3 regions of the Streptomyces durhamensis genome follow, and region 2 is predicted to be linked to each of the others. Evidence: riboswitches for the same ligand, from Rfam matches in the RefSeq annotation. Region 2 holds a riboswitch; each other region holds the start of a gene.

Evidence for each region. Region 2 has a riboswitch for S-adenosylmethionine ahead of IO33_RS0119440 (aminotransferase class V-fold PLP-dependent enzyme). Riboswitches for the same ligand answer to the same signal wherever they lie in the genome.
Region 1: it holds a riboswitch for S-adenosylmethionine, as region 2 does, so the genes downstream of both, IO33_RS0128915 (GNAT family N-acetyltransferase) here and IO33_RS0119440 (aminotransferase class V-fold PLP-dependent enzyme) in region 2, are expected to answer to the same signal.
Region 3: it holds a riboswitch for S-adenosylmethionine, as region 2 does, so the genes downstream of both, thrC (threonine synthase) here and IO33_RS0119440 (aminotransferase class V-fold PLP-dependent enzyme) in region 2, are expected to answer to the same signal.

The regions. Positions count from the first base shown of each region.
Region 1 is NZ_JNXR01000020.1:108,501-114,515, reverse strand. It holds gene IO33_RS0128925 (lytic transglycosylase domain-containing protein) at 1-318, opposite strand, end outside; gene IO33_RS0128920 (metallophosphoesterase) at 463-1,683, opposite strand; gene IO33_RS0128915 (GNAT family N-acetyltransferase) at 1,887-2,465, opposite strand; SAM riboswitch class IV at 2,733-2,845, opposite strand; gene IO33_RS0128905 (DUF1684 domain-containing protein) at 2,897-3,721, opposite strand; partial or broken gene IO33_RS0128900 (LLM class F420-dependent oxidoreductase) at 3,789-3,989, opposite strand; gene IO33_RS0128890 (TauD/TfdA dioxygenase family protein) at 4,935-5,831, shown strand; gene IO33_RS0128885 (ABC transporter permease) at 5,828-6,015, shown strand, end outside.
Region 2 is NZ_JNXR01000012.1:384,164-390,178, forward strand. It holds gene IO33_RS0119420 (hypothetical protein) at 7-246, opposite strand; gene IO33_RS0119425 (rhomboid family intramembrane serine protease) at 400-1,143, shown strand; gene IO33_RS0119430 (Lrp/AsnC family transcriptional regulator) at 1,140-1,421, shown strand; gene IO33_RS47510 (outer membrane protein assembly factor BamB family protein) at 1,434-1,898, opposite strand; gene IO33_RS0119440 (aminotransferase class V-fold PLP-dependent enzyme) at 2,025-3,386, opposite strand; SAM riboswitch class IV at 3,534-3,650, opposite strand; gene trpD (anthranilate phosphoribosyltransferase) at 3,726-4,790, opposite strand; gene qcrB (cytochrome bc1 complex cytochrome b subunit) at 4,914-6,015, opposite strand, start outside.
Region 3 is NZ_JNXR01000023.1:75,561-81,575, forward strand. It holds gene IO33_RS0130625 (alpha,alpha-trehalose-phosphate synthase (UDP-forming)) at 1-958, opposite strand, end outside; gene IO33_RS0130630 (glucosyl-3-phosphoglycerate synthase) at 1,064-2,008, opposite strand; SAM riboswitch class I at 2,180-2,322, shown strand; gene thrC (threonine synthase) at 2,340-3,623, shown strand; gene IO33_RS0130640 (MoaD/ThiS family protein) at 3,620-3,895, shown strand; gene IO33_RS0130645 (cold-shock protein) at 4,327-4,530, shown strand; gene groL (chaperonin GroEL) at 4,817-6,015, shown strand, end outside.

The DNA of each region.
Region 1 (6,015 bases), on a different contig from region 2:
CAGCTGCCACCTGAGCCGGCAGCCGGGCGCGGTGCGCGCGAGTTCCGCCTCGGCGTGCCGGTACGCGGCGAAGACGGTCGCGGGCAGCGCGGCGCCTCCCACCGAAGCCTTCTGCCCCGTCCGGGCCCGCGCCGGCGGAGGAAGCTCCGTGTGGTACGGGGTGTCGCCGGACACGCTCGGCCCGTGTCCGGCGGGCCGCTCCACTGGTACGGCGGCCCGCACCGGGGCCGCACCCGGTGCCTGTGACGCGGTCAGTGCCGCCATCGCCGCCGCCGCGATCACCGTTCCTTTGACGCCCCTGACCATGTGCCCTGCCACGTCGCGATCCCTCCCTGTGGGCTGCTGTCGTCTGCTCTACGCGGGAGGGAGGCGCGTCCGTCGGAAAGACCCGGGTGTCGAGAAGGTCCTCGAGTGCTGCACGCCGTCGAGCCGGCCGCTGTCGGTGACCGCGTGTGGCTCGTGCTACGGCGAGGTCGGCGGGTGCGGGGAGCGGAGCACGAGCAGGGTGATCTCGCTGGGGGCGAAGACGCGGAACGGCGGGCCCCAGAAGCCGGTGCCGCGGCTGGTGTAGAGGAAGGTGCGGGGGCCGTGGTGGCTGAGGCCGGCGAGGGCGGGCTGGTCGATGCGGACGAGGTGGTGGAAGGGCCAGATCTGGCCGCCGTGGGTGTGGCCGGAGAGCTGGAGGTCGATGCCGGCTGCTGCCGCCCGGTCGACGAACTTGGGCTGGTGTGCCAGGAGCAGGACGGGCAGGTCGGGGTCGGCGCCGTCCAGGGCTCCGGCGAGGTGGGCGCGGTGGCCTGTCAGGCCGGAGGACTCGGCGGTGACGTCGTCCACGCCGGCGACGACCAGGGTGTCGCCTCCGCATTCGAGTAGCAGATGGCGGTTGCGCAGCGGCTCCCAGCCCAGCTCGTCCATCAGGTCGACCCATCCCTGGGCCTGGCTGTAGTACTCGTGGTTGCCGGTGACGTAGACACGGGCCCGGGTGGCCCGCACGGTTGCGAGAGGGGCGGCCTGGGCGCGGCGGCGTTGGGCCGTGCCGTCCGCGATGTCGCCCGTGTGGCAGACCAGGTCGGCTTCCAGGGTGTTCACCGTCTCGCACACCCGAGCCGACCAGCGAGCTCGGTCGAGTGGGCCGTAGTGGGTGTCGGTGATCAGGACGACACGCAGGCCGTCCAGCCCTGCGCCCAGTCGCGGGAGTTGCACGTCGAGTCGGCGCACGCGGGGCACGCGGCGGGCCTCGGCGTACCCCCAGCCGAGCAGGACGGCGGTCATGCAGAGGACGGCCCAGGTGACGATCCGGGCGCGGTCCTGACTCTCGCCGATGCCGGCCACGGTCAGGGCGAGCCGCAGGAGGATGCCGAGCAGAACGGACCAGGTGAACAGGACCCAGCTGGTGCCCAGCAGGGTGTCACCGATGATCGCCGCCCGGTCCTGCTGGCGCCGGCCGTGGCCGCGCACCATCGCGAGCGGCATACCGATGAGGCCGAGTGCGAACAGGGTGGTGCCGGCCGGCGTGACGGGCAGCGGCCAGTGCTGGCCGGTGTACAGGAGAACCCAGCAGGGCACGGCCCACAGCAGGACGGGGGCGATCAGGGGGATGTAGCGCATCAGGCGGTGCAGTCGGCTCTGCGGCGGTGCTTGCGTCTCACCCTCGGCGGGCCGGGTGCTGCTGGTGTCGGTCACGCTTCCCCTCCCTGGCCAGGCTGCCGTTCCGCGCACTGTATCCGGTCGCCCTCGGGCCGTCCGGACCGGCGTCCACGGGGGCGGCCCCTGGGGGGCGAAGGGTTCTCCGCGGGATGGGAGCGCCCCACTGCAGACACCTTCCTTGGCATCGGCCGCCATCTGAGCGCTCGGGTCAGCCGATACCGGGTGCCGAGCGATGGAACTCAGTGGGTGGGAATCAGCTCGGACGACGGCTGCCACTCCCGCCTGAGCAGTCCGTAGACCCACGAGTCGGAGACGTCGCCGTTGACGACGCAGTCCTCCCGCAACGTCCCCTCACGCACGAAACCGAGCTTCTCCAGCACGCGGGCAGAAGCCACATTGCGCGTATCGACCTCGGCCTGCACGCGATTCAGGTCCAGCGTGTCGAACGCCCACCCCAGCAGAGCGCGCGCGGTCTCGGTCGCGTAGCCCTGGCCCCACGCCGCATCGTCGTAGCAGTAGCCGAGCGACGCGCTCCGGAAGTCCGGGTTCCAACTGTTCAGGGTGCACCAGCCGATGAACGCCCCGTCGGAGACGCGATCCACGGCCCACCGTGCCCCGGTGCCCTCCTGTTCCATCCGCCGGCAAGCAGTGATGAACTTCTCGGCGCGCGAGCGTTCGGTCCACGGTGGCGAGTCCCAGTAACGCAGGACGTGGGCGCTGCTCTGCAGTGCGAAGAGGTCGTTCGCATCCGCGTCTTCGAAGGCACGCAGTCGAAGACGGGCGGTGTGCAATGAGGGGGTGGGCAGCGACGCCCGCATGTTCCCTCCCTGGTCGGTGGCCGACCCATCAGACATCCGATGCGGGTCACTCGCAACGGGTTTTCTCGGCGGGCCGGCAGACGTGTCCGCTCATCCGTGCGACCGCGCGTCCCCCATCAGGCCTGACAGAGGCAGCTGGCCGAGCGCTTGAGGCCGATGTGGCGCCGACGCGGGAGTCGGGAGAACACGGTGGTGCCGGCGACATGGGCGCTGAGGTCACCACCGTGCCGCATATCGGTCCTCCACCTGTCCGGCCCCGGTCACGGGGCCACGCGCTTGCGGGATCTTCGGTGATCCCGCCGGGCTTACACCTGGAGCACCCCACCGCGCGGGAGGGTTGCCGGTCAGCGAGCCAGGGCGTGATGCTGACACTCGATGCCACTCTTGGTCGTACGGAGAGATCTTGCCGTCGGTCCATGGCCGAGCCCGGCTCAGGAACCGTCGCGCTCGCGGGGGATCTTCTGGCCGGCCTCGATCGCCACCGGCAGCCGGTTCTCGGCCGGGGGCAGCGGGCAGGTGGCCAGGTCCGTGTAGGCGCACGGCAGGTTCGCGGCGCGGTTGAAGTCCAGGACGACCGTACCGTCGGCGGCGGGCGGCTCCAGGGCGAGGACCCGGTTGGCGGCGTAGGTGGTGACCCCGGAGGTCGCGTCGGTGAACAGCACCATCAGTCGGCCCGCACCCTGGCCGGGGAACGTGGTCAGCGACAGCGGGCGCCCGTCCAGCTCGAACTCGACCCTGCCCGGGGCGTCGTACACATGCTCAAGGCCCTCGACCGCGGCGCCCACGGTGGTCGGTCGTGGCGTGTCGAAGGGGATGTAGCGGCCTGTCACGGCCCAGCGCGGGTCGGGGGCGTAGGCGGGGGTGCCGGTGAAAGCCGTGCGCAGTGGCGCATCCGGGTGCCGGGGGCGCACGATGTCGTGCCCGCCGCGCTTGGCGACCTCGATGACGGCGTCTTCCCAGACGGCGTCGACGCTGCTGCGTTCGGGAAGCACGCCGAAGCGGTGTCCACCGTTCACCGGCGTTCCGTCGACGACCAGTTCCTCGCCGGCGTCGAGGTCTACGACGACCCCGTCGGGGCCGGTGCGCCACGTACCGGGCGCGTCCGGGAAGCGCTGGGGCCGGTCGTCGAGCCAGTGCAGGCCGGTGATCGCCAGGAAACCGTGCGGGGCGGCAAGCCGCGCCTCCTGGGCGCGGTACCACTCCAGCCAGTTCTCGGTGAAGGCATGGAAGGCGGTCGTGGTGGCCTCGGTGGTCATGGGTTCTCCTTCGTCACGGGGTGCAGGGGGGCCGGTTCGACCGGCGTGTTCAGCGCGCCAGTTCGCCGACGGGGATCGCGGAGGTGCCGACCTGCAGGCCGGGCACTTCGCGCCCGACGATCGCCGCGAGCTGGGGTGAGTCCGCGCCGAAGGTCTGCCCGAACCAGGCCGCCGTGACACCGAACTCGGAGGCTTCCTGGGCAAGTTGTACGGTGGCGTCGACCTGGTTCGGCGCGTCGGACGCGTTGAGCGCTACTCCAACAGTCATGTCAGTCAGAACGGGCGTCGGTCGGACCTGCATTCCGGTCCGTCTGTGACAGCTTCTTGTCAGTCATGTGTCGGCCGACGAGGCGGGGATCACCCTCGGCACGAACGTGGCACGGTACGTCCTGCAGAACACGGGACGCCTCCTCGCTCCGCGCTGACTCTCCGCGCGGTCACCGGCAGCGCGGCGGCGACGCTCACTCGAACGCCGCCGCGTCACGCAGAGCCTGGGCCACGGCCGCCGGGGAGTCCGGTCCCGGGGCGCCCGGGCGGTAGGCGACCGAGCCGAGGGTGCCGGTGTGGCGGAAGACGCCATGCCGTTCGTGCAGCGGCCAGGAGACCGGCGGCCTGCGGGGCGATCACGCCCGACCTCGTGGGCGTGCCCTCACGTTCCTGGCTGCCGGAAGGTGGCGTGAGCGTGTCCCGAAGAGGCGGGGACGTTCTCCGTGTCCGCAATGCAAGACCTGCCCGGGAACTTCTTGACCAGCCTGGTGGACATCTGCTGAACTCCCGAACCATGAACCCGCGTGTGGACCTGACCCGGCGGCGCCACATCGATCTGGCGCACGTCTCCAGCGCGTTTTGTTGTCGCTGACCCGGGAAGTGTCCCCCGGCGGCGGCCGGTGTGCGCCCATGGCGCGTGCCTGGCGGCGGCGGTGCAAAGCCGCTGACACTGCGATGCCTCCCCGCGGGATCGTCGTCTCCACCTCCTGAGGGCTCCCCGTCTCCTCTTCTTCTCGTGTGAGCCGGGAGCCTGTTCCAGCACGCCGACGCGGTCGCTGAGAACGCGGCTGTAGCGGTCCTGCGGCCACGTGTTCTTCTCTCCGGTCCGCCCAGCCCAGCGTTCCGCGCGTGGTCGATCAGTCCTGCGCAGTACCAGCCCATTCACCCAACGTCTCGATTTCCAGCACCCCTTGGCGTGCCTGATCTGTCCGGGAGGGACCCCCTCATGGCTCCGTCCATCCGCAAACTCACCGGCCGCATCGGCGCGGTCGTCGAGGGCGTCGACCTCACCGCGCCGCCCGACCCCTTGACGGTGACGGCGCTGCGTGACGCCCTCAACAAGCACAAGGCGATCGTGTTCGACGACGTGAACCTCGACAATGCCGGTCAGGAACGTGTGGCCGGTTGGTTCGGCGAACTCACCACCGCTCACCCGAACGTGCCGGCCGCCGACGGTACGACGAACGTGCTCGCCGTCGACAGCGAGACGTCCAAGGCCAACGAGTGGCACACGGACGTCTCCTTCGTGGTCAACCCGCCGCAGGCCACCACGCTGCGGGCGGTCGTGACCACGCCGTACGGCGGCGAGACGCTCATCGCGAACGCCGCCGCGGCCTACCGTGACCTGCCCGAACCGCTGCGGGCCCTGGCAGACTCGCTGCGCGTCGTGCACACCAACCGGTACGACTACGCCCGCCCCTCGGCCGCGACGGCGCAGCGGCAGGAGTACGACCGGATTTTCGTCTCGACGCCCTATGAGGCCGAGCACCCGGTCGTGCGGGTGCATCCGCTGACGGGCGAACGAGGGTTGTTCATCGGCGGGTTCGCCAGGCGGCTCGTCGGTCTGTCGAGCAGCGAGTCGGCCGAACTGCTGCGCGTCTTCCAGTCGTACGTGACTCGTCCGGAGAACATCCTGCGCTGGACATGGTCGCCCAACCAGCTGCTGATCTTCGACAACCGGATCACTCAGCACTACGGGGTGGACAACTACGACGACCACCCTCGCCGCCTCAACCGGGTGACGATCGCCGGAGACGTTCCGGTCGGCGTCGACGGACGCCACAGCGAGCAACTCGTCGGCGACGCCTCGCACTACAGCAGCGTGCTGGAGGTGGCGGCATGACCGAGCTCAGCCTCAAGGCGCCCGCCGTCACCGAGAGCCCGGACACCGAGACGACGAGTGCGCGGGAACGCGAGGTGTTCCTGCCGCGTGACGCCGGCCGTCGGACGCCGCTCAGCACTCTCCGCGAGCGTCTGCGCTGGCCGCTGGGCGTCTACACGACTCCGGTCGTGATCCTCATCGCGTG
Region 2 (6,015 bases):
CCCCGCTCAGGAGCCGGCACCCGGCCTGTCCACGAGTTCCACCTGGTCCACCGCGTTGCACCAGCGACAGCGCACCGACTCGATGGTCTCACTGACCACCTCGCGCTCCTCCACCGTCGGCTCGCCCGCCAGGTCGAGGTGGACGTACTCGACGACCTTCGAGGAACGGGTCACGTCGAACCGCGTGAGGTTGCCGCACAGGGTGCAGCGCCAACGGGTCGTCGCGGTCGGCAGGGGAACCGTCATCGTGGCTGTCCGCTTCCTTCTCGTCTCGCTCCCGCGCCGCCGGCCGACGCGTGTGGCCGTAACCCTACGGCCTGCCGGGGACTCGCCGCCCGTCCGTCCACGGCGGCGAGGCGGTCTGTCGGCTTGCGTCCCGTTACGTCATGCTCTGTGTTCATGATCAGCGAGTGGAGCACGGCGGCCGGCAGGGCCCTCAGAGCGGTCCGGAACGCGCCGGCGCCCATGACATACGTCCTCATCGGTCTGTGCTGTCTGCTCTTCGCCCTGGGCCCGGCCTCGGGGCTCACCCCGGGGTACGGCTCCGGGGACGCGCTGCTCGCCGCGCAGCGGGCGTACTTCCGGCGCTGGGGCGTGGTGCCGGCCGAGCTGTTCGCCCGACCGGCGCGCGCCGCCCTCACTCCCGCCACGGCCCTGTTCGTGCACGGCAGCTGGGTGCATCTGCTCGGCAACATGCTCTTCCTCTTCGTCTTCGGCGTGATGACCGAGGAACGGATGGGCCGGGTGGAGTTCACCCTCTTCTACGTGGGCTGCGGCTACCTGGCCCTGCTGGGCTACGCGGCCGCCAACGACGCCTCCGAGCAGTCGCTGGTCGGCGCGTCCGGGGCGATCTCGGCGGTCCTCGGAGCGTTCCTCTACCTGTTCCCACGCGCCCGCGTGACCAGTCTTCTTCCCTTCCTGTTCTTCCTGCCGCTGCGCTTCCCGGCGTGGGTCGTGCTGCCGTTCTGGGCGGCGTTGCAGTGGGCGGCGGCGGGGCAGGCCTCCGACGGCCCCGGGGTGGCGTATCTGGCCCACCTGGTCGGCTTCGGGCTGGGCTTCGGCTACGCGTGGGTCCGCTACGGCCGTGCGGCTAGAGTGAGGTCCGCCCCAGCTCCGGCACCCGAGGGAGAGAACCAGCCGTGATCACCGCGATCGTCCTCATCAAGACCAGCGTGGACCGGATCCCCGAGATCGCGGAGCAGATCGCCGCGCTGGAGAGCGTCAGCGAGGTCTTCTCGGTCACCGGCACCTACGACCTGATCGCCATGGTCCGGGTCGGCCGGCACGAGGACCTGGCCGAGGTCATCCCCGCCCGGATCAGCAAGATCCCGGGCGTGGAGGCCACGGACACGCACGTCGCGTTCCGCACGTACTCCCAGCACGACCTGGAGGCCGCGTTCGCGATCGGCCTGGACAACTAGGACCGGCGTCGTTCAGCGGGTGATGTCCACGGCCGCGACACCGGTGCCCGAGGGGATGCAGAGGCGGCGGCCGCGGACGACGGGGGTGTGCCGGTCGTCGCCGGCGCTGTGGCCCAGGGGCGCGGTCCAGCGCTCGCGGCCGTTCAGGTCCAGGGCGAGCACCTGGTCCGACGCGCGCGCGTACACGGTCTCGCCGGCCGCCACCGTGCGTGGCGCGTCCGGGCCGCCCTCGATGTGACGGCCCCAGGCCTGCGAGCCGTCGGCCGCCCGGACGGCGTAGACGCCGGCCCGCTCGGCGCCGACGGCCAGGGAGCGGCCGGCGCCGGTCAGCACTCCTGCGGTGGCGGCGTCACGGTGCCACCGCCGTCGCCCGTCGCAGACCCGGAAACCCTCGCGCCGGGCCGCGGAGCCGGCGAACAGGGTGGTGCGCCCGCCAGGGCGAGGGCGGTCGCCTCGGCGCCCGTGGACACCTTCCACCTCGGTGATCCGTCCCGCGCGTCCAGCGCCGGCAGGGCATCGCCGTGACCGCCCGCGCAGACCACGTCCGAGCGGATGGGCGCGCGGTCGGCCGCCGGGCCCCAGGGGCGCGTGTGCGGGCGCCGGTCACACCGCCGGGACGCAGCGGCCGTCCTCCGTCCGGTACGTCCACTTCGCACCCTCGGTCACCAGCTCCCTGACCGCGCTGACGAACCGCTCGACGTGTTCGTCGGGGGTGCCCGCGCCGAAGCTGACGCGGATGGCGTTGAGGGACTTCTCGCCCGGGGCGGCCTCGGGGGCGCCGCACTCGCCCTGGGTCTGCGGGTCGCTGCCGAGGAGGGTGCGGACCAGGGGGTGGGCGCAGAAGAGGCCGTCGCGGACGCCGATGCCGTACTCGGCGGAGAGCGCCGCGGCGAAGTGGGAGCTGTTCCAGCCCTCCACGACGAAGGAGATCACGCCGACGCGCGGGGCGTCGTCGCCGAACAGGGACAGCACCCGCACCTCGGGAACCCCGGCCAGGCCCTCGCGGACCTTGGCGATCAGGTGCTGCTCGCGGGCGACCAGGGCGTCCCAGCCGGCACCGGTGAGCGCCTTGCAGGCCGACGCGATGGAGTAGGCGCCGATGACGTTCGGGGAGCCGGCCTCGTGGCGGGCGGCGCTCTCGTGCCACTCGACGTCCACGCCGCCGTCCTGACGCCGGGTCACCTTGCGGCTGGCGCCGCCGCCCGCGAGGTACGGCTCGGCCCCGCGCAGCCAGTCGGCGCGGCCGGCCAGGACGCCGGAGCCGAAGGGGGCGTACAGCTTGTGGCCCGAGAAGGCGACCCAGTCGACGTCCAGGTCGCGGATGTGCACGGGGTGGTGGGGGGCGAGCTGGGCGGCGTCGAGGACGATCCGGGCGCCGTGGGCGTGCGCGGCCGCGGCCAGTTCGCGCACCGGCCACAGTTCGCCGGTGACGTTGGAGGCGCCGGTGACGCAGACCAGGGCCGGGCCGTGGGGGGCGCGGTCGGCGAGGGCCCGCTCCAGGGTCGTGACCGCCTGCTGCGGGCTGCGCGGGGCGTCGAGGTAGGTGACGTGCGCGTCCTGCCAGGGCAGCAGGGAGGCGTGGTGCTCGGTCTCGAAGACGAAGACCTGGCAGTCGGCGGGCAGGGCGCGGGCGAGGAGGTTGAGGGAGTCCGTGGTCGAGCGGGTGAAGATCACCTGGTCGTCGGCGCGGCAGCCGAGGAATTCGGCGACCGTCCGGCGGGCGTTCTCGAACAGGTCGGTGGAGAGCTGGGAGAGGTAGCCGGCGCCGCGGTGGACGCTGCCGTAGTAGGGGGCGTAGGCGGCGACGTCGTCCCAGACGCGCTGGAGGGCGGGGGCGCTGGCCGCGTAGTCGAGGGCCGCGTAGGTGACCTCGCCGCCGGTGACGAGCGGGACCGTGACATCGCTGCCCAGAACGGGCAGAGGGGCACAAACGGACTGGTCGGCGGCAGCGGTGAAGACGGACATGGGTGAGCTCCCGTGAAGCGAAGGAAGAAGTGAGAAAAGGGGTGTGCGGAGGCGGGGCTCTGCGGCCCTATCGCATTCGCTTGCTCACGGAAGGCTCCCTCGATGACCAGGACCCCTGGCCCTGCGCTCGCTCAGAAGCGCACGAGGGGTCCGCGCTTGCCGTAGACCTCGCTGCCTACGGCCTGGTCTTCACCCGGGGCACCCCGCCACGGACGGAGGGTTGCCGGACAGTCGGCCGGGGCCGAATGACTGTCACTCATGACCTGGTACAGGAACGTACGGGAAACGATCGTCGTCCCGCAACCCGAGTCCGGATCGCGGGACGACCGCCGGTGACCGCTACGCGTTGCTGGCCGCCACCCAGCGCTCCAGCGCCCGCCTGGCCGCACCCGAGTCGATCGACTCCGCGGCCCTCGCCATGCCGGCGCGCAGCTGCTCGGCGAGCGGGGCGTCCGTGGGGTCCAGGGCGGCCAGGGCCGCAGCCGAGTTCAGCAGCACCGCGTCACGCACCGGGCCCTGCTCGCCGTCCAGCAGACGGCGGGCGACCCCCGCGTTGTGGGAGGGGTCGCCGCCGCGCAGCGCCTCCACCGGGACCAGGTCGATCCCGACGTCCCGCGGGTCGAAGGACTCCTCGGACACCTTGCCGTCCCGGACGATCCAGACCCTGGAGGTGGACGTCGTCGTCAGCTCGTCCAGGCCGTCGTCCCCGCGGAAGACCAGCGAGGAGTTGCCGCGCTCCGCGAGGACGCCCGCGACGATGGGTGCCTCGTGTGCGACGGCCACGCCGACCGCCTGGGCCCGCACCTTCGCCGGGTTGGTCAGCGGGCCGAGCAGGTTGAACACCGTCCGGATGCCCAACTGGCCCCGCGCGGCGCCCACATGGCGCAGGGCCGGGTGGAACTTCACGGCGAAGCAGAAGGTGATGCCGGCCTCCTCCGCGACCTGTGCCACCCGCCGGGGGGTCAGGTCGAGGTTGACGCCCAGTCTCTCCAGGACGTCGGACGAGCCGGACGCCGAGGACGCGGCCCGGTTGCCGTGCTTGACGACCTTCGCGCCCGTACCGGCGACCACGAGCGCGGACATCGTGGAGATGTTCACCGTCTTCGCGCCGTCGCCGCCCGTGCCGACGATGTCGACCGTGCGGCCGGGCACCTCGATCACGTTCGCGTGCTCGTACATCGTGCGGACCAGACCGGTGATCTCCTCCACGGTCTGCCCCTTGGCCCGCAGTGCCACCGCGAAGCCGGCGATCTGCGCGTCGGTCGCCTCGCCGCGCATGATCCGGTCCATCGCCCACGCGGTGTCGTCGGCGGACAGGTCCTGGCCGTTCAGCAGGCCGTTCAGCAGGACGGGCCAGGAACGGCCCGCCGCGGTGTCGCCTCCAGCGGGGGTCACAGCGCTCATAAGCCGCTCCTGGGTGTGTCGTACCAGAACAGTGTGATCCCACCCTATCCAGCCCCGGGCACGGCGAAGGGCCCCGTCCGCAACCCGGACGGGGCCCTTCAGCGTGGTGTGGCGACGCTGGGATCAGTGGTGGCCGTGGCCGCTCGTGATCTCCTTGTACTCCTCGACGGTCGGCTTCGGGATCTGGTTGTCCTCGCCGTAGTAGGCGTTGGACAGCTTCGCCCGGAGCTTCTCCGAGGCTCCGACCTTGCGCTCGACACCGTTCTCGTCGACCGTCGGGCCGATCTCGGCCGGCTCGTACTGGTGGTGAGCGGTGAGGGTGTGCAGCTGCTCCTGGCTGAGCGGCTCGTGCACCTCGATGAACTCACCGTGCGGCAGGCGCTTGATGATGCCGGTCTCCCGGCCGTGCAGCACCTTGTCGCGGTCGCGGCGCTGCAGGCCGAGGCAGATCCGCTTGGTGACGATGAACGCGATGACCGGCCCGGCGAAGAAGCCGATCCGGACGAACCAGGTGACGGCGTTGATCGACAGGTGGAAGTGGGTGGCCCACAGGTCGTTGCCACCGCCGACCAGGCCGATCATGTAGACCGTCACCCAGGCGACACCGAACGCGGTACGGGTCGGAGCGTTGCGCGGGCGGTCCAGGATGTGGTGCTCGCTCTTGTCGCCGGTGACCCAGGACTCGATGAACGGGTAGACCGCGATCGCCGCCAGGACGAGACCGAAGAGCACCAGCGGGATGAACACACCCAGGACGAGCGTGTGACCCCAGAGGTTGATCTCCCAGCCCGGCATGTAGCGGACCAGACCCTCGGCGAAGCCCATGTACCAGTCGGGCTGGGCGCCGGTGGACACCTGGTCCGGGCGGTAGGGGCCCATGGCCCAGATCGGGTTGATCTGGGCGACCGCCGCGATGGCCGCGATGACGCCGAAGACCAGGAAGAAGAAGCCTCCGGCCTTCGCCATGTACACCGGCAGCAGCGGCATGCCGACGACGTTCTTCTCGCTCTTCCCGGGACCCGCGAACTGCGTGTGCTTGTGGTAGAAGACCAGGATCAGGTGCGCCACCATCAGGCCGAGCATGATGCCCGGCAGCAGCAGGATGTGGATCGAGTAGAACCGGGCGACGAAGTCGTGGCCGGGGAACTCGCCGCCGAAGAGGAACATCGAGATGTACGTGCCGACGATCGGCATCGACAGGATCGCGCCCTCGGTGAAGCGGACA
Region 3 (6,015 bases), on a different contig from region 2:
GCAGCTGCCGGTAGGCCAGCAGGCCGCGCACGATGTTCTTGGACAGCTCGGTCCGGTCGACCCGCACGATCGTCCTGCGGCCCGCACCGATCTCCGCCCGCAGGGCCGCCATCCGCTCCGCGACGTCGGGCTCGCGCGAGCGGGCCCGCAGGAAGTCGCCGTCCGCACCGAGAGAGTGCACGCCGACGTGGGTGCGCCGCCGCCCCTCGCCCAGGTGCTCGATGTGCGGGGAGGCGCCGCTGGGCCGTCCCACCAGGTAGCGCTCGGCGCCCAGGTCCTCGGCGCACCGCATGAAGGCCGTCGCCCAGCGCCAGGTCAGGAACGCCACCCGGTCCGCCCCGAGCATGCCCGCCAGCAGCTGCTCGCGGATGTCGTCCGGAAGCAGCGCGAAGTACTCCGGCGGCGCCCAGGGCGTGTGCGAGAAGTGGCCGATCCGCAGGTCGGGACGGAGTTCACGGAGCATCGCGGGCACCAGGCACAGGTGGTAGTCCTGCACCAGCACCGCCGCCCCCGCGGCCGCCTCCTGGGCCAGCCCCTCGGCGAACGCCCGGTTGTAGGCCTCGTACGACGCCCACTGCCGCCGGAACTCCGCGTCGAAGACCGGCTCCAGCGGGGTCTGGTACAGCATGTGGTGGACGAACCAGAGCACCGAGTTGGCGATGCCGTTGTAGGCGTCCGCGTGCACGGCCGCGTCGATGTCGAGCATCCGCACCCGCTGTCCGCCGGTGTCCCCGGCCGGCAGCAGCCCGCCCTGCGCACGCCGGACGGCCGCGCGGTCGCCGTCGCCGAGGGCCGCGCACACCCACACCGAGTCCGCGTCCGACCCGATGGCCGACAGCCCCGAGACCAGCCCGCCGCCGCCCCGCCTGGCGTGCAGCGAACCGTGCTCGTCCACCGTGTACGACACCGGGCCGCGATTGGACGCGACCAGCACCTCAGCACCCTGCGTGGCAGCCATGGTCCTCAACCTAGCCCGGCCCGGAAACGCTCAAACGTACGGCTACGCCCCGTGACGCGGACGTATACGAACTCCGGCCACCGCGGACGCGGACGGCACCCGGCCTCAGGCCACCTTGCGCTCGGCGTACTCCGCGATCTCCAGCATCGGCGGCCGTTCCTCGGTGTCCACCGAGTAGGTGCGCGGTTCGAAGCCGTCCTCGCCCCGTTCGAACTGGGTCAGCGACGGCCGGATCAGATGGCCCCGGGCCAGCCGGAGCTGGGCGGTGCGGTAGATCGCCGCCGCCATCCGGCCCAGCGCCTGCCCGTCCTGGTGCCGGTGCTTGCGGACCCCGACGTCGACCTGGGCCAGCGCGTCCAGCCCCGCCAGGTGCAGCGCGTCCACCAGCATGCCCAGCTCCACGCCGTACCCCACCGGGAACGGCAGCTGCTCCAGCAGCGAGCGCCGGGCCGCGTACTCGCCGCCGAGCGGCTGCACGAACCCGGCCAGCTGCGGCCAGTGCATGTTCAGCAGCGGCCGGGCCATCAGCTCGGTGACCCGGCCGCCCTGCCCGGCCGTCCCGGCGAGCGGGCGGTCGTACATCGCCTTGACCAGGTCCACGTCCGGCTCGGTGAGCAGCGGGCCGACGATCCCGGAGACGAAGTCGGCGGAGAACTCCCGCAGGTCGGCGTCGATGAAACAGAGGATGTCCCCGCCGGTCACCAGCAGGGAGCGCCACAGCACTTCACCCTTTCCGGGGACGGTGGGGATGCGGGGCAGGATCTCGTCGCGGTGAACGACCCGCGCACCCGCGGCGGCGGCGACCTCGGAGGTGCGGTCGGTGGAGCCGGAGTCGACGACGACGATCTCGTCGACGAGCGGCACCCGCTCCATGAGGTCGTGACGGATGACCGCGACGATGTCGCCGACCGTCTCCTCCTCGTCGAGCGCGGGCAGCACGACGCTGATCGTCTGGCCCGTGCGCTGTTTGGCGGACAGGATCCGGTGGAGAGGGCGATCGGTCACGGACCAGGAGCGGGTGGCCAGCCAGCGCTCGACTTCTTCCAGCACGGTCTGCGACTCCTCACTGTTCGTGACCACACGGGTGAGCCGTGTGATCCATCTCGCGGTTCGGACGACTATCTCAACTGTCCCGGCCTTCGGTTACAGTCTTGAACAACGCCGATGACCATCGCATGTCGGGGGTCGTTCCGCGTTCAACCGAGTTCAACAACTGCATACCGCTCATCCAGAGGGGCAGAGGGACACGGCCCGATGAAGCCCCGGCAACCCTCCAGTCGGTCACTCGTTCTCCAGCGAGGCTCCCGGCTAGGGAAGGTGCCAAATCCGTCTCACGGCGAGATGCGTCGTGAGGAAGATGAGGAGAAAGGGCCTCGCCTCCATGGCTGTGCAGACAGTTGCAAGCACCTCCACCTCCCCCGTCGACCTTGGCCCCGCCGCGGCCCTGAGCTGTCGCGAGTGCGGTCACCGCGTCCCGCTCGGCCCCGTGTTCGCCTGCGAGGAGTGTTTCGGCCCGCTGGAGATCGCCTACGACTTCTCCGGCTACGACACCGAAGAGCTGCGCCGCCGCATCGAGGCCGGCCCCGCGAACATCTGGCGGTACGCGCCGCTGCTGCCCGTCCCCGCCGACGTGGCCGGCAAGCCGAACCTGAACCCGGGCTGGACCAAGCTCGTCCAAGCCGACAACCTCGCCCGCGAACTCGGCGTCACCGGCGGCCTGTTCGTGAAGGACGACTCCGGCAACCCGACGCACTCCTTCAAGGACCGCGTCGTCGCGCAGGCCCTGGAGGCCGCCCGCGCCTTCGGCTTCACCACCCTCTCCTGCTCCTCCACGGGCAACCTGGCCGGTGCCGTCGGCGCCGCCGCAGCCCGGGCCGGCTTCCGCTCCTGCGTGTTCATCCCGCACGACCTGGAGCAGGGCAAGGTCGTCATGGCCGCGGTCTACGGCGGCGAGCTCGTCGGCATCGAGGGCAACTACGACGACGTGAACCGTTTCTGCTCCGAGCTGATCGGCGACCCGGCCGGCGAGGGCTGGGGCTTCGTCAACGTCAACCTGCGGCCGTACTACGCGGAGGGCTCCAAGACCCTCGCCTACGAGATCTGCGAGCAGCTCGGCTGGCGGCTGCCCGACCAGATCGTCGTCCCGATCGCCTCCGGCTCCCAGCTCACGAAGATCGACAAGGGTCTGCAGGAGCTGGTCAAGCTGGGCCTGGTGGAGGACCGGCCGTACAAGATCTTCGGCGCGCAGGCCGAGGGCTGCTCCCCGGTGTCCACCGCCTTCAAGGCCGGCCACGACGTCGTCCGGCCGCAGAAGCCGAACACCATCGCCAAGTCCCTCGCCATCGGCAACCCGGCCGACGGCCCCTACGTCCTGGACATCGCGCGCCGCACCGGCGGTGCGGTGGAGGACGTGACGGACGCGGAGGTCGTCGACGCCATCAAGCTGCTGGCCCGCACCGAGGGCATCTTCGCCGAGACGGCGGGCGGGGTGACCGTAGGCGTCACCCGCAAGCTGCTCAAGGACGGCGTCCTGGACCCGACGAAGACCACGGTCGTCCTCAACACCGGCGACGGCCTGAAGACCCTGGACGCGGTCGCCGGCACCGGCCTGACCGCCACCATCCGCCCGACCCTGGACTCCTTCCGAGAGGCTGGCCTCGCATGAGCGTGACCGTTCGCATCCCCACCATCCTGCGCACCTACACCGGCGGTCAGGCCGAGGTGCCCGCCGAGGGCGGGACCCTCGCCGAGGTCATCGAGGACCTGGAGAAGAACCACACGGGGATCGCCGCCCGCGTCCTGGACGACCAGGGCAAGCTGCGCCGGTTCGTCAACGTCTACGTCAACGACGACGACGTCCGCTTCGAGCAGGGCCTGGACACCGCCACCCCGGACGGCGCCGGTGTCTCCATCATTCCGGCCGTCGCCGGCGGTTGATCGTTACCTTGGGTAACATCGGTTACCCATTGTTCATGGAATTGCCTCCTCCGTAAGAGAAGCGGAGGGGGCAATTCTGCGTGATTGAGCGCGGTACAGTTGGGGAACCTGACCACGATCTCCGGGTCGTAAGCCCCGGATCGCACGCCGCGCACCCCGCAAGAAACAGCCAAAATGCGGGGGTTTTATGCGGCTTTTGTAACGTTTGTGGGGCCCGAGTTGCCCCGAAGTCGGGTGAATTCTCACCACATTCCGGACCGTTCCCGTCCAGAATTCTCGTCCGATTGACCTGTTGCAGACGGCAGTTGGACAGATACATTCAGCCGCGGTCGACGCGTTCCGGCGCACGCCCCCGACCAATGGGGGGTGAGGTCTGACCCGGGTCCGCGAAGTGCGGATCTGTGCAAGGGCCAGTAATAGGGGAGTTAGGCATGGCTCAGGGCACCGTCAAGTGGTTCAACGCGGAGAAGGGGTACGGCTTCATCGCGGTCGACGGTGGTGCGGACGTCTTCGTCCACTACAGCGCCATTCAGATGGACGGCTACCGCACCCTGGAAGAGGGCCAGCGGGTGGAGTTCGAGATCTCGCAGGGCCAGAAGGGCCCGCAGGCCGACATGGTCCGCCTCAGCGCCTGAACGTTTCTCGCACGAAGGGCCCGCACCTCGCACAGGGTGCGGGCCCTTCGCCGTGTCCGGGCTGCCCCCGTTCGCCCCGGGCTGATCCGGCTGAGCCGCTTGCACTCGACCATGCCGAGTGCTAATCATTGCGTTAGCACTCTGAAGGTGAGAGTGACAAAGAAGGACCGGGTCGGTGAGGCCCGCAGGCCATGTGGGGCAAGGAACCACGGGTCGGCGAGCCGTCCGTCGCGGGCGCGGGCGCGGTCCGAAGGAATCACCCCCAGTCCTGGAGGGACCACTTCACATGGCCAAGATCATCGCGTTCGACGAGGAGGCGCGGCGCGGCCTCGAGCGCGGCATGAACCAGCTCGCGGACGCCGTGAAGGTGACGCTCGGCCCCAAGGGCCGCAACGTCGTCCTCGAGAAGAAGTGGGGCGCCCCCACGATCACCAACGATGGTGTCTCCATCGCCAAGGAGATCGAGCTCGAGGACCCGTACGAGAAGATCGGCGCCGAGCTGGTCAAGGAAGTCGCCAAGAAGACGGACGACGTCGCCGGTGACGGTACGACCACCGCGACCGTGCTCGCCCAGGCCCTGGTCAAGGAAGGCCTGCGCAACGTCGCCGCCGGCGCCAACCCGATGGCCCTGAAGCGCGGTATCGAGAAGGCCGTCGAGGCCGTCTCCGCCGCCCTGCTGGAGCAGGCGAAGGACGTCGAGACCAAGGAGCAGATCGCCTCCACCGCGTCCATCTCCGCCGCCGACACCCAGATCGGCGAGCTCATCGCCGAGGCCATGGACAAGGTCGGCAAGGAAGGCGTCATCACCGTCGAGGAGAGCAACACCTTCGGTCTGGAGCTTGAGCTCACCGAGGGCATGCGCTTCGACAAGGGCTACATCTCCGCCTACTTCGCGACCGACATGGAGCGCATGGAGGCGTCGCTCGAGGACCCCTACATCCTCATCGCGAACTCCAAGATCGGCTCCGTCAAGGACCTGCTCCCGCTCCTGGAGAAGGTCATGCAGTCGGGCAAGCCGCTGCTGATCATCGCCGAGGACGTCGAGGGCGAGGCCCTGTCGACCCTGGTCGTCAACAAGATCCGCGGCACCTTCAAGTCCGTCGCCGTCAAGGCCCCGGGCTTCGGTGACCGCCGCAAGGCCATGCTCGGTGACATCGCCATCCTCACGGGCGGCGAGGTCATCTCCGAGGAGGTCGGCCTCAAGCTGGAGAACGCGACCCTGGACCTCCTGGGCCGCGCCCGCAAGGTCGTCATCACCAAGGACGAGACCACCATCGTCGACGGTGCCGGCTCCTCCGAGCAGGTCAACGGCCGGGTGAACCAGATCCGCGCCGAGATCGAGAACAGCGACTCGGACTACGACCGCGAGAAGCTGCAGGAGCGCCTGGCGAAGCTCGCCGGCGGTGTCGCGGTCATCAAGGCCGGTGCCGCCACCGAGGTGGAGCTCAAGGAGCGCAAGCACCGCATCGAGGACGCCGTCCGCAA